Regions from separate parts of the Kocuria sp. NBRC 114282 genome, predicted to be linked through region 1. Evidence: riboswitches for the same ligand, from Rfam matches in the RefSeq annotation. Region 1 holds a riboswitch; each other region holds the start of a gene.
The links. A riboswitch is a leader RNA that binds a small molecule or an ion and turns the genes downstream of it on or off. The one in region 1 is predicted to bind S-adenosylmethionine.

Region 2: it holds a riboswitch for S-adenosylmethionine, as region 1 does, so the genes downstream of both, QSJ40_RS10355 (MetQ/NlpA family ABC transporter substrate-binding protein) here and QSJ40_RS09370 (O-acetylhomoserine aminocarboxypropyltransferase/cysteine synthase family protein) in region 1, are expected to answer to the same signal.
Region 3: it holds a riboswitch for S-adenosylmethionine, as region 1 does, so the genes downstream of both, QSJ40_RS01030 (hypothetical protein) here and QSJ40_RS09370 (O-acetylhomoserine aminocarboxypropyltransferase/cysteine synthase family protein) in region 1, are expected to answer to the same signal.
Region 4: it holds a riboswitch for S-adenosylmethionine, as region 1 does, so the genes downstream of both, QSJ40_RS11370 (ABC transporter ATP-binding protein) here and QSJ40_RS09370 (O-acetylhomoserine aminocarboxypropyltransferase/cysteine synthase family protein) in region 1, are expected to answer to the same signal.

What each region holds. Positions count from the first base shown of each region.
Region 1 covers NZ_BSQO01000004.1:190,773-194,122, reverse strand. Annotated here, with positions in the region: gene QSJ40_RS09375 (cystathionine gamma-synthase) at 1-62, opposite strand, end outside; gene QSJ40_RS09370 (O-acetylhomoserine aminocarboxypropyltransferase/cysteine synthase family protein) at 59-1,534, opposite strand; SAM riboswitch class IV at 1,584-1,693, opposite strand; gene QSJ40_RS09365 (acyltransferase family protein) at 1,728-3,134, opposite strand.
Region 2 covers NZ_BSQO01000006.1:34,471-37,820, forward strand. Annotated here, with positions in the region: gene QSJ40_RS10345 (GlsB/YeaQ/YmgE family stress response membrane protein) at 1-17, shown strand, start outside; gene dxr (1-deoxy-D-xylulose-5-phosphate reductoisomerase) at 168-1,442, shown strand; SAM riboswitch class IV at 1,545-1,657, shown strand; gene QSJ40_RS10355 (MetQ/NlpA family ABC transporter substrate-binding protein) at 1,757-2,635, shown strand; gene QSJ40_RS10360 (methionine ABC transporter ATP-binding protein) at 2,671-3,350, shown strand, end outside.
Region 3 covers NZ_BSQO01000001.1:221,775-225,124, reverse strand. Annotated here, with positions in the region: gene QSJ40_RS01045 (2Fe-2S iron-sulfur cluster-binding protein) at 1-14, shown strand, start outside; partial or broken gene QSJ40_RS12745 (NAD(P)/FAD-dependent oxidoreductase) at 321-923, opposite strand; gene QSJ40_RS01035 (hypothetical protein) at 1,168-1,590, shown strand; SAM riboswitch class IV at 1,653-1,766, shown strand; gene QSJ40_RS01030 (hypothetical protein) at 1,801-2,283, shown strand; gene QSJ40_RS01025 (DEAD/DEAH box helicase) at 2,418-3,350, opposite strand, start outside.
Region 4 covers NZ_BSQO01000008.1:41,839-45,188, forward strand. Annotated here, with positions in the region: gene QSJ40_RS11365 (aliphatic sulfonate ABC transporter substrate-binding protein) at 1-887, opposite strand, end outside; gene QSJ40_RS11370 (ABC transporter ATP-binding protein) at 884-1,684, opposite strand; SAM riboswitch class I at 1,683-1,790, opposite strand; SAM riboswitch class IV at 1,907-2,021, shown strand; gene QSJ40_RS11375 (LLM class flavin-dependent oxidoreductase) at 2,103-3,350, shown strand, end outside.

The DNA of each region.
Region 1 (3,350 bases):
GCACCGGTCAGCCGGTCCGGCTCCTGGCCGGCGTGGACGGCGCGCGTGGTGAACCCGCTCATGCCTGCACCTCCTGGCGCTGGTCGCGGCGCGCGCCGCTCGGCTCGTCCTCGGAGCGCACCGGGGCGCCGTCCGTCGACGATCCCGGGGCACCTTCTGCGGCCGGGATCTCAGCGCCGCGCGCGGCCTCGACGCGCAGCAGCTCATCGAGCGAGGACTGCAGATCGGCGATCAGGTCGTCGACCGCCTCCAGCCCGATCGACAGCCGCAGGGTCTGCCAGCTGATCCCGCCGGCCAGTCGCTGCTCCTCCGAGAGACGGCAGTGGGTCATGGCCGCGGGATGGTTGATCAGCGAGCGGACGTCGCCGATGTTGGCCACCAGCTTGAAAAGCCGCAGGGAGTCGACGAATCCGGCCACTGCGGCATCCGAGCACTCCAGCTCGAAGCCGAAGACCGACCCGACGCCCTGGGGGAAGTCGCGCTCGGCGATCTCCCGATCGGCGGAGCCCTCGATCAGGGGGTGGTGCACGCAGCGCACCGCCGGATGCGTGCTCAGGAACTCGGCGATGCGAGCGGCGCTGTCCGAGTGGCGGCGCATGCGCAGGTCCAGCGTCTCGAGGCCCTGGATGATCTGGGAGGCGTTGAACGGCGAGAGCGTCAGACCCAGGTCGTGCACGAACTTGGCCCGGCACAGATGCAGGAACGGCGAGCCGCCGCGCAGCTTCTCGCACAGGCTGATCCCGCCCCAGCGCGCTCGCGGCTCGGTGAACTGCGGCCAGCGAGCGGCCTCGGCCTCCCAGTCGAAGCGACCGGAGTCGATCACGACGCCGGCCAGCGACGTCCCGTGCCCGCCGAAGAACTTGGTGGCCGAATGCACCACGATGTCCGCCCCGTGCTCGAAGGGCCGGTACAGGATCGGCGTGGCCAGGGTCGAGTCGACGATCACCGGGATCCCCCGCTCATGGGCGATACGGGAGATCGCGTCCAGATCCGCCAGCGTGGCCAGCGGGTTGCCGATGGACTCGAGGAAGAAGCCCCGAGTGTCCTCCGTGATCGCCTCCGACCAGGCCGAGGGGTCAGCGGGATCGACGTAGGTGACGGTCGCGCCGAGATCGGCCAGCGTGTCACCGAGCAGGTCGACGGTGCCGCCGTAGATCTTCTCCGAGACCACCAGGTGCTTGCCGGGGCCCGTGCTGATCAGCGCGAGCAGGGCCGCGGCGACGGCGGACTGCCCCGAGCCCATGGCCACGGCCCCCACTCCGCCCTCGAGATCGGCGACCTTCTGCTCCAGGACGGCGACCGTGGGGTTGCCCGTGCGGGAGTAGGTGAAGCCCGGGGTGGTCTGGGCGAACATGGCGGCGGCAGCCGCGTGGTCCGGGAACTCGAAGGCCGAGGACTGGTAGATCGGCACCGGCAGCGTGGCCTGGACGGGGGCGGCAGGGGCGCCCGGATCGGATCCTGTCCGGCCGGCGTGGATCTGGCGTGTGGCCAGCGAGGTCGAGCTCTTGAGCTCGTCGCAGGGCGAGGACGTCATGAGAGGTGTCTTCCGTGACGGGGTGCTCTTGACCTGCACGTCCCGCCGGAGCTTGTTCGTGCGCTGCGTCAGGTGCAGGCCGCTTCGTCATCCGAACCACCCTTGAACATGGGGTTGGTGCACAGCCAAGTCGGAGCTTGGCAGCTGTGTCTCGTGAAGCCGGTCCGATACTAGCACCCCACCGATCGAGCCGTCAGGACCTCCGTGCGGGCGGGACCAGCAGCAGGACCGCCGCGACCATGGCCGCCGCGCCGCCGAGGGCCAGCGGGATGCCGAGCAGGAAGCGGACCTCCAGCACGGCTGCGGAGAAGACGAGGACGGCCGCTGCGAGGATGCGGACCCACGCCCGTCCGTCCGGCGATGAGGAGCGATCGGGACTCGAAGCTCGCAGCGGCGCGGATCCGTCGGCTCGGGGCGCGGTCGGGGGCCGCTCACCCGAGGGCGATCCTCCGGCTGCGGGCCCCTCCGGTTCGGGCTCGCGGGCGACGATCCGCCCCGCCACGGCCTCCAGGACGCCCAGCGGACGCACGACCAGCAGGACCATCGCCCAGCACAGCAGCCCGATCGGCAGGCGCCACAGCCACCACTGCGCCGAGCCGGGCACCGGATCCGGGCCGCCGAGCAGCCACCACACCGCCATCACGGCCACGATCACCGGCAGGTGCCACAGGTACAGGGTCGTGGCCCGCGAGCCGACGACCCAGGCGACGGCCTGCGCGGGACGCCATCGCATGAGCCGCTCGAGAGCCGGCGAGCACAGCTGCAGGACGCAGGCCTGAGCCGCGCCGAGGGCGATCATGCACAGCGTGGGCGGGTTCAGGGCCGACAGTCCGTCCGCACTCCACCAGGGCAGGCTCGTCAGGCAGAGCATCACCAGGACCGACAGGGCCGTGATCCCGAGCAGTCTTCCTGCCGAGGCACGAGCGAAGGATCCGTCGTGGCGGAAGAAGCCGATCTGATGGATCGCCAGCCAGACCGGGGCGAAGCCGAGCAGGCCCCACCACGGCTGCTCCGCGGCGATGCGCAGCACCTCGATCGCAGCGCTGAGCCCCACCAGCGCAGCCAGGGTGAGGACGGGCCGGCGATCGTGCAGCCCGTGCAGCAGCGGCACACCGACCAGGCACGCGTTGTAGGCGCCCACGAACCACAAGTGCATCCCGAGCCCCTGCAGCGCCATCGAGGCCCAGTCGGCGGGCATCCCCACGAGCGTCGCGAGGGCGCCGGCCAGCGCCAGGGCGACCCACACAGCGCTCGCCGGCACGACCAGGCGCAGCAGCCGGGCGCGCACCCAGGCCGGCCCGCGGACGCCCTCCGCCGACTGGCGCGACCACGAGATCGCCGAGGCGCACCCTCCCACCACGAAGAACAGCGGCATGACCTGCACGAGCCATGACACCGGGGCGTACCAGGAGGCCTCCGTGGGTGCCATGACGCTGCGCAGCGCGCCCGTGCTCGGATCCGTCGTGAGCGTGACCAGCAGAATGTGGAGCACGACCACGGCGATCAGGCAGGCGACCCGAGCAGCATCCAGCGCGAGATCGCGCTGCGCAGGGATGGTCTGCGCAGCGCGCCGGCCGCGGGAGGTGCTCAGCTTCGTCACGTCTCCGATCGTCACACGGCGGCGGCATCGCAGGGGGCGCGGCGGGTGCCCGGGAGCGCAGCAGCGCGATTGTGACGTCAGAGCGTCTTCTTCCGCAGGTCAGGGGCATCGGATGGCCCCAAGGCCTTCTGCAGGAAGGCCTCCGCTGTTACGGTTACCCAAGAGTCATTTAGATATGGCGGATCGGGCATGAATCCGCCTGGATCCGCGCTGTGG
Region 2 (3,350 bases), on a different contig from region 1:
GTGCCGTCGAGCGCTGAGCCGACGCGTTCCGCAGCACCTGCAAGCGCCCCGTCCCTCGTCGAGAGGGGCGGGGCGCTTCGTCTCCTCCGGGCCAGGGGGCGTGCGCGGAAGGGGGGCGCGTCCAACGCGCTCCGGCAGCGCTGGAGGCAGGTCGGCATACTGGAGCCATGTCCGAGATCTCCAGCGAACAGCGTCCCGCCCCCGAGGCTCCCCTGTGGGCCGAGTCCCAGCGCCGCATCTGCATCCTGGGCTCGACCGGCTCCATCGGCACGCAGGCGCTCGACGTCGTGCGCACCGCCGCGGCGTCGGCCGATCAGCAGGCCCCATTCCGGGTGGTGGCCCTGGCGGCCGGCTCGTCGAACCTCGAGCTGCTCGCGGAGCAGGCCGTCGAGACCCGGGCCCCGCTCGTGGCGACGTCCGGCGATGTCCAGGACGCGGCGCTGCTCGAGCGCATGATCGCCTCGCGGGTCCTGGCGCTGGGGGAGGACTATTCCCCGCAGATCCTCGCGGGATCGAAGGCCGCCGTGCAGGCGGCGCGAGCGCCGGAGGCCGATCTCGTCCTCAACGGCATCACCGGCTCGATCGGGCTGGCCCCCACCCTTGCCGCCCTGGAGGCCGGCAAGCTGCTGGCCCTGGCCAACAAGGAGTCGCTGATCGCCGGCGGTGAGCTGGTGCGCCGGGCCGCGCAGGCCTCCCCGCACGACGACCCGCTGATCCCCGTGGACTCCGAGCACTCAGCCCTGGCCCAGGCGCTGCGCAGCGGCGCGTCGGCAGAGGTCGATCGGCTCGTGCTGACGGCCTCCGGCGGACCCTTCCGCGGGCGCTCGCGCGATTCCCTGCGGGACGTGCGCCCGCAGGACGCCCTGGCCCATCCCACCTGGGACATGGGGCTGATGGTGACCACGAACTCCTCGACCATGGTCAACAAGGCCCTCGAGGTCCTCGAGGCCCACCTGCTCTTCGACATCCCCTTGGAGCGCATCGACGTGGTGGTGCACCCGCAGTCCGTCGTGCACTCGATGGTGCAGTTCGTGGACGGCTCCACCATGGCTCAGGCCTCCCCGCCGGACATGCGCCTGCCGATCGCGCTGGGCCTCGGCTGGCCGCATCGGGTCCCGGGCGCCGCCTCGCCGTGCGACTGGACTCAGGCGGCGATCTGGAGCTTCGAGCCGCTGGATGAGGAGGCCTTCCCAGCGGTGCGTCTGCTCAAGGAGGCGGCGGCTTCAGGGCCCACCGGCCCTGCCGTGTTCAACGCCGCGAACGAGCAGGCGGTCCTGGCCTTCCACGCCGGGCGCCTGCGCTTCCTGGAGATCGTCGAGCTCGTGGCCGAAGTCGTGCGGGAGCATGAGCCCGTCGACGAGCTGAGCCTCGAATCGGTGCTGGCAGCCGAGGCCTGGGCTCGCTCCCGCGCTGATGAGCTGGTGAGGCAGAGGCGTCGATGAGCCGGGACGCGGCCGACGTGCAGTCGGTGCCTGAGCCAGAGCCCGTGCCAGGCCTCGTGGGGGGCTCGCCCGCACCGGACTCAGATGCTAGGATCTGCGCCGGATGACGAGATCCGGCGCGAAGCTCTGGCTGGCCGGACGGCAACCCTCTCACCGTGGTGGGGTGCCCCAGATGACCATCCGGCTCCGGTTCCGCACCGCGGCAAGCACGGATTTGGGTTCGTGCGCAGCATCGATGCGCACGCCTGACGTTCAGCGCCGCCGGTCACCCCGATGGGATCGGACAGCTCGCTGAACGAAAGGCAACCCCTCCCATGCGCGCACACCGTCTCTCCGCCCTGGCCATGACCACAGTCCTCGGCCTGACCCTCGCCGGCTGCGGCGGCGGCGGCGACTCCGATGAGGCCCCCTACGACGACGGGGTCATCAAGATCGGCGTCGTCGGCACCACCCCCGTGAACGAGGCCCTCGTGGAGAAGGCCGAGGAGGAGGGCATCACCGTCGAGCTGGTCGAGCTCTCCGAGTACAGCCAGGTCAACCCGGCGACCGTCTCCGGCGACGTCGACATGAACTGGTTCCAGCACATCGCGTACCTGGCGGACTACAACAACAGCTCCGGGGAGAGCATCACCCCGATCGCCTCGACCTCGATCTACCCGCTGGGCCTGTACTCCAACAAGTACGAGTCGCTCGAGGACATCCAGGACGGCGACGAGATCGCCATCCCCAACGACTCGATCAACCAGTCGCGCGCGCTGCTGCTGCTGCAGGCCAACGGCCTGGTCGAGTTCACCTCGGACACCACCGCCCCGACCGAGTCGGACATCGACACCGAGGCCTCGAAGGTCTCCGTCACCCCGGTCTCGGCCGAGCAGACCGTGCTGTCTCTGGACTCCGTGGCCGGCTCCGTCATCAACAACGACTTCCTGGCCCGCGGCGACATCGATCCCGATTCGGCCCTGGCCTCCGACGGCGCCGAGAACGAGAACGCCCGTCCGTACGTGAACCTGTTCGCCACCACCGAGGCCAACAAGGACGACGAGACCCTCCACAAGGTCGCCGATCTCTTCCACACCCCGGAGGTCGAGGAGGCCGAGAAGGAGGACAGCAAGGGCACCGCGGTGACCATGGACCTCTCGCAGGAGGAGCTGGAGCAGGTCCTCTCCGATTACGAGGAGGACCTCCAGAAGTGACCCCGGCCGAGCAGTTCCACCCCGGCAGCGAGCCGGTGGCCGAGGCCGCTGACACGCAGCGGCGTCGGCCCGGGCCCGAGACCGAGGCGATCGTGCGCTTCGACGGCGTCACCAAGTCCTTCACCACGGGCAAGGGCAGGACCAAGCGGGACGTGACCGCAGTCGACGATGTCACCCTCGACATCCGCCGAGGCGAGATCTTCGGCGTGATCGGCTACTCGGGTGCCGGCAAGTCCACGCTCGTGCGCCTGATCAACGGCCTGGAGCCGGTGACCTCCGGCGTCGTCGAGGTCGACGGCCGCCGGGTCGACGGCCGCACCGAGAATCAGCTGGCCCCGATCCGTCGCGACATCGGCATGATCTTCCAGCAGTTCAACCTGTTCACGTCGCGCTCCGTGGCCGGCAACGTCGAGTACCCGCTGAAGCAGGCGGGCTGGTCGGCGGCCGATCGCAGGGCGCGCGTGAAGGAGCTGCTCGAGTTCGTCGGGCTCTCTGAGCGGGCGGGCAACTACCCCGAGCAGCTCTCGGGCGGGCAGAAGCAGCGCGTGGGCATCGCCCGGGCGCTGGCTGCCAACCCCAAGATCCTGCTGGCCGACGAGTCCACCTCCGCACTGGACCCGGAGACCACCCAGGAGGTGCTGGCGCTGCTGCGCCGGGCCAACCGGGAGTTCGGGATCACGGTCGTGCTGATCACCCACGAGATGGACGTGGTGCG
Region 3 (3,350 bases), on a different contig from region 1:
CCGCGGACGGCTGAGCCCAGCCGGGCAGGCGCGGCTCCGCAGCGCCGCTGCCCGCCGTCCGCGAGCCGTTGCGCCGGCGGTCGTCTCGAGAAGGTCTCAGTCGATCGGCCAGGTCTTCCGGTGATCCGCCAGCTCCAGGATGGCCTGGCGGTCATCGACCGACGGGTAGATCCAGTCCTCGTTGATCTGGCGCTTCTGCTGCTTGGCCTCCGCCCCGCGCAGCTGGACCTCGCGGTCCCAGCCTGCGGTGAGGACACCGGCCTCTGCAGCTGCTCATCGACGACGAGCCTCCCCAGATCGTCGCGCTCGCCCGGGATCTGCTCCGTGAGCACCTGGGCGCGCATGCCCGCCGTCCAGATCACGGTCGCGGCCTCGATGACCGTGCCGTCGGTGAGCCGCGCGGAGTCCTCCGTCAGCGACTCCATCCCGGTGTCCAGCCGGACCTCCACGCCCTCGGCCTCCAGTGCGGCCTCGATCTCTGGGCGCGGTCCGTCGCCCAGGGCGCGGCCCACGACGTCGGCGCGATCCAGCATGACCACCCGCACCGGGTGCTCGCCGGCCACTGCTCGCAGGCGGCTGGGCAGCTCGGTGACGACCTCCAGGCCGGTGAAGCCGCCGCCCACGACGACCGCAGTGAAGGCACCGGGGCGCTGCGGGTCCCGGCTCAGCTGCGCGATGTGCTGGTGCAGGGCATCCGCGGCTTCGATGGTGTCGACGTCGAACAGGTGCTCCGCGCCCGGCAGCTGCGGGCTCACCAGCGTGCTGCCCGTGGCCAGGACCAGCTTGTCGTAGGCGAGCTCCACCGGATTTCCGTCGTGGTCCCGACCCGTGACCCTGTGGGCGTCCACGTCCACACCGGTGATCTCGGCACGGACCCGGCGCACGCCGATCGGGCCCAGGACACGATCCAGCGCCACGCGCATGCGCGACGGGTCGTCCTCGTAGAGCCGGGGGCGGATCTCCATGTCCCGCACTCCTTCTCCGTCGGTCGTCGACGACGACGACTCGCGAGCCACGGAAACTAGCAGCGGACTCCGACTCGCGAAGGCGCTGTCTGGGACCACCCTCGGCTCGCAGCGGCAACGCGTTAACAGTTGCAAACTTTTCAAGGCCGATGTAGATTTGCATCAGCAACTCCTTCTCCCGACCGACCCACAGGAGCCCGCGATGTACCCGTACACCTCCCAGTACCCGCAGACCCATCCGCAGGCCGCCACCTACATCAACCCTCGCTCCGCTCCGGGCAGCGCCGTCTTCACCCTGGTGTGCTCGATCGTCGTGTTCGCCCTGGTGCTGCTGCTCTCCCCGCTGACGATCATCTTCTCGATCGCCGCCGCGTACACGGTCACGGAGCCCGACTTCGGCGGCACCGCCGATCTGGTGGCTGCCATGCTCCTGGCCTTCCTGCCGATCGGCGCTCCCTCGATCCTCGGCGCCGCACTGGCCATGCACCCGCGCATCAGGATGCCGCGCGAGTTCTACCCCTCCTCCGGGGTCCGAGGCGCGGCCACGGTCTTCCTGGTCCTGAACCTGCTCTTCCTCCTCGTGGCCGTCGTGCTCGGGGCGCTGCCGCAGATCCTGGTGCTGTGAGCACGGCACCGCCGCGTCATGCGGCTTGTGCTGTCGGACCAGTCTTGTAATTTCAAGAACACGTTCACGAGCGCGGCCTCATAGGCCTGGCTGGCCGCGCAGCAACCCGAACTCGATTCCCGGGTGCTTCCAGAGCAGAACGGGCCTCAGCGCCCTCGCTGGGGCAAGACTCGACGGGGTCGCGCTGCGCGGCCCGGAAGGCAGGACCTCATGTCCGACGCACTGCACCAAGCACTGGAGTCGAAGCGCTCCGATCTCGAGCATCTGCACCCCTACAACGTGCCGCTGCACCTCGCACCGGAGGCCCCCGTGGTGCCGCCGCGCACGAACCACCGGTGGATCGACTTCGGAGATCGGGAGGCCCGGGAGTGGAGCAGAGTCCTGTTCCTCCTCCCCCGCAAGGGCCACTCAGCGACCGTCATGGCTTGCGCGCACAGCGTGTGGCGCTTCGGCCACCTGCCCAACGTGAACAGTGCCCCGGAGGTGGCTCGGGCCGCCCGCGCTCTCGGACACACCCCGGAGAGCGCCTGGGAGATGCTGGTGACGTTGATCGTCATGCGCCAGGACCAGGAGCACGACCCGAACGTCGAGTACGACCTGCGGGTCTGGGCCCTGTGGATCGAGCGCATGAACCACCTGGCGGACCCGATCACAGCGGCAAGGCACTGCTTGAAGGCCGTCGGTCAGCGCTGATCGGGGTCCTCAGCGACTGGCTCGACACGACACCCTTCTCCCCACCGATTCAGGCGGGGAGAAGGGCTTCCTCATTGCTTAATTAGAAATCAGCCCGACTCCTACCGCGAAAGCTCACGCTCACATCGAAGGCATCAAGCAGCTGATAACGGAGACCCGCCCTCGACATCGAGTCCCGGCAGGGCTTCGATGATCTCGACGGTGCGAACCGACACCGTGATGACCTTCTGGAGCAGATCGAGGATGTAGCGCGGATTGCCGTGTTCGAGGCCCCACTGGTTGGGGTCGTTGACGATGCCGGAGGCCTTGTCCGTGGTCACCTGGTACTGGCGAATGATCCACTCGATCGCGCTGCGAGACCCCAGCTGATAGCGGTACGCAGTCTCGGGAATGCCTTGCACGGTGATCTGCGGGTTCAGGATCAGGGTGTCGGGGGCGTCAGCGGCCTTCTGGCCGGTGGGGAAGCGCATCTTCTGCACGCGGTAGTACTCGGCCGCAGCCTCGGAGCCGCCGAGCGGGGGCTGCTCCCCTCCGACGACATCCAGCGGGTACAGGTCTGCGTCCTCGTAGTCGGCGTGGAGGTGGAACAGCGCCCGGCCTGCCTTGATGAACTCCGCGAACGCGGACGCGGGCACTTTCGGGATGCGCGGGAGCATCTGCTTGAGCTCCCCGGCGTAGCGCTCCCGGTACTCGGGGGAGTGGAGCAGGCCGTAGAGGAAGTGGAAAACGTCGTCCTTCGTGACCCCGCTTCCGTAGCGCTCGCGCATGAGCCGATGGAACTCGTCTGTGATGTTGTCTATGCGGCGGTATCCATCGACCATGTTGCCGTCGAGGCCGAGGTCGAGCTCTCCGTCGGGGAGGGGTTCCCAGCGGTAGCGTGCAAAATACTGGCCGGAATCTAAGGTATGAAGATTTGGTACTAGCCTTGTAGCTAGCACCGAGAATTCGTGGTGAGAAGATATTCCGGTGACATGGAATCCGAAATTTTTATGGCTTTTCGACGGAAAGAGCCTAGTGAGTGGGGCTGGCCTCTCGATTAGTCCTTCGGTGGTGGCGAGGTGCTGCGT
Region 4 (3,350 bases), on a different contig from region 1:
AGCTGGTCGTCGCCGGGGACCGGGTCGATGTCAAGGTGCGTGCGCTCCCAGACCCGCTCGGCCGTCGTCGTCTCGATCTCGGAGGCCTCGGCCAGGATCGCGATGCCCTCCTGGGGGTTCTCCAGCGCCCAGGCGCGGGCGTGGGCGTAGACGTCCACGACCATCTGGGCCCCGCGCGGGTTGATCTCCAGGAACAGCTCGCGAGCGTTGAGGAAGCAGTAGGTGTTGAAGGCCAGGTCGCGCTGGAACAGCACCGCCCCGTCCTGCTCGGCGCCGGCCATGATCGGGTCGAGCCCGGACCAGGCGTCCACCTGCCCGCTGGTCAGGGCGGAGCGGCCGTCGGCGTGCTGGAGGTTGACCACGGTGGTCTCGTCGAAGCCCATATCCGCCGCTGATAGCGCCTGCAGCAGGAAGAAGTAGGGATCCGTGCCCTTGGTGGCCGCCACCGACCTGCCGCGCAGATCCTCGACCGAGCGCAGGGGCGAGTCCGCGGTGCGCACGAGTGCTGCCCACTCCGGCTGGGAGCAGATGTCGATCGCGCGGATGGGGGAGCGGTTGGTGCGCGCCAGCAGCGCGGCCGAGCCCGCGGTCGAGCCGATGTCGATCGCCCCGCCGCGCAGGAACTCGTTGGCCTTGTTGGACCCGGCCGAGAACGTCCAGTGGACCTCCTGGCCGCCCTCGGCGGCGACGGTCTCCAGCCAGCCCTTCTCGCGGATGATCAGCGACAGCGGGTTGTAGGTCGCGTAGTCCAGGTAGATCTCGGTGTCCGAGCCGGAGGCCATGCCGCGGCCCGGGCCCTCGCCCTCCATGACGCACCCGGACAGGGGCGCGGCGGCGGCCCCGACGGCGGCCAGGCCCAGCAGGCGACGACGCGTCAGCCCGCTCATGCCTCCACGCCCAGCAGGCCGAGCAGGTGCCTGCGGGCACCCGTCAGCTCGGGATCATCGCGGTGGCGCGGGCGGGGCGAGTCCACCGTGAGGATCTCCTGGATGCCCGCCGGCCCGCCCTCCGGCGGCGTCCCGAGCACGACCACGCGGTCGGAGAGCACCAGGGCCTCCTCGACGTCGTGGGTGACCAGCAGGACCGTCGTGGGATCGGCGGCGTGGATCTCCAGCAGCAGGTCCTGCATCTTCAGGCGCGTCAGTGCGTCGAGCGCGCCGAACGGCTCGTCGAGCAGCAGCACCTGCGGGTTGCGCGCCAGCGCCCGAGCCAGCGAGGCCCGCTGCGCCATGCCTCCGGAGATCTCCGACGGGCGATCCTCCGCATGCCTGGACAGCCCGACCAGCTCGAGCAGGTGGGCCACCCGCTGCTCGGCCTCGCGGCCGCGCACGCCGCGCGGCAGTCCGAGCGCCACGTTGCGGGCCACGGTGCGCCACGGCAGCAGCCGCGGCTCCTGGAAGCCCACCGCACAGCGGGGGTCCAGGCCGCGCACGGGCGCGTCGTCGATCAGGACCCGGCCGGCCGTGGCCGTGCCGAGACCGGCCACCGCGCGCAGCAGGGTGGACTTGCCGCAGCCCGACGGGCCCAGCACGGAGACGATCTCCCCGGGGCGGACCTCGAAGCTGACATCGGCCAGGACGTCGCGCCGGCGGCCCCCGGAAGACGGGAAGGACTTGCCGACCCGGTCGAAGGTCAGGGCGGCGGCATCGACCGTGCTCAGGGCGGACGGGGGTGCAGAGATCATCACATCACTCCATCGGTCCTGGCATTAGCACCTCGTGCCGCGGATGGACGGCACTGGTTGCTGCGGCGTCGACGAGCCAGGTCTCTCGTACCGCTCCGGATGGGAACCGGGGGTCATTCAATGCCCTGGTCCGGGGAGACAGCAAATCGGAGGACGAGCGGGGCAACGCGCGGCACGGGCTTCGCACCGTCGCCTCAGGTGTGCATAGGATGACGCTCACACGATCAAGAGTTCCGGCCCACAGCCCTGGCTGGCCGGACGGCAACCCTCTCCCGTAGCGGGGTGCCCCAGGTGAGGATCGGGCCGCTCGCTAGACCGCGTGCGGCAAGTACGGCGCACGCACGCGCTGGACCCGCAGGTTGGCCGCGGCATGAGCGGCGCACGGGGCGCGGGTCTGTCTTCTCAGGAGCAGCCTTCTATGGCCAAGCGGATCTCCCTGAACGCCTTCGACATGACCTGCGTGGATCACCAGAGCTTCGGGCTGTGGCGCCACCCGCGCTCGCGGGCCACGGAATACAACACGATCGAGTACTGGACGAACCTGGCCCAGGTGCTCGAGCGGGGCCGCTTCGACGCCCTGTTCCTGGCCGATGTGGTCGGCATCTACGACATCTACCGCAACTCGGCCGCCCCCTCGATCGCCGGCGGCGCGCAGGTCCCGGTCAACGATCCGTTCATGCAGATCTCCGCCATGGCCGCGGTGACGAAGAACCTCGGCTTCGGCGTGACCAGTGCGGTCACCTACGAGCAGCCGTACACGCTGGCCCGCAAGTACGCGACGCTGGATCATCTGACCCGCGGGCGCGTGGGCTTCAACGTGGTGACCTCCTACCTGCCCTCGGCCGCCGAGAACCAGGGCCTGCCCACGCAGATCGAGCACGACGAGCGCTACGAGCTCGCCGAGGAGTTCCTCGACGTCTGCTACAAGCTGTGGGAGGGCTCCTGGGAGGACGACGCCGTCGTGAAGGACGTGGAGCGCGGGATCTACGCCGATCCGGCCAAGGTCCACCCGATCCAGCACCAGGGCAAGCACTTCACGGTGCCTGGTGCGGCGCTCACCGAGCCCAGCCCGCAGCGCACGCCGCTGATCTTCCAGGCCGGAGCGTCCTCGCGCGGTCAGGCCTTCGCCGGCAAGCACGCAGAGGCCGTGTTCATCGGCGCCCTGCGCCCGGACCTCACCCGGCACATGACCGACCGGATCCGCGACAAGGTCGAGGCCGAGGGGCGCGATCGGAACGACGTGAAGATCTACGCGATGCTCTCCGTCGTGGTCGACGAGACCGACGAGAAGGCCCAGGCCAAGTACCGCGAGTACCAGAGCTATGCCAGCCTGGAGGCCTCGCAGGCCATCATCGGCGGCTGGTCCGGGCTGGATCTGTCCAAGTTCCAGGAGGACGAGGTCCTGAACTATGTCAAGACCGAGGCCATCCAGTCCTTCCTCACTCCGTTCACCATGCAGGACGGGGCCAAGCAGTGGACCCGCGAGGAGATCGCCCGCCACTGCGCGATCGGCGGCATGGGCGACGTGGTCGTGGGCTCCCCGCAGACCGTGGCCGATCAGCTCGAGACCTGGATCGACGAGGGCGGGCTGGACGGGATCAACCTGGCCTACCACGTGTCCCCGGGCTCGTTCGAGGACTTCGTGGAGCACGTGGTCCCGGAGCTG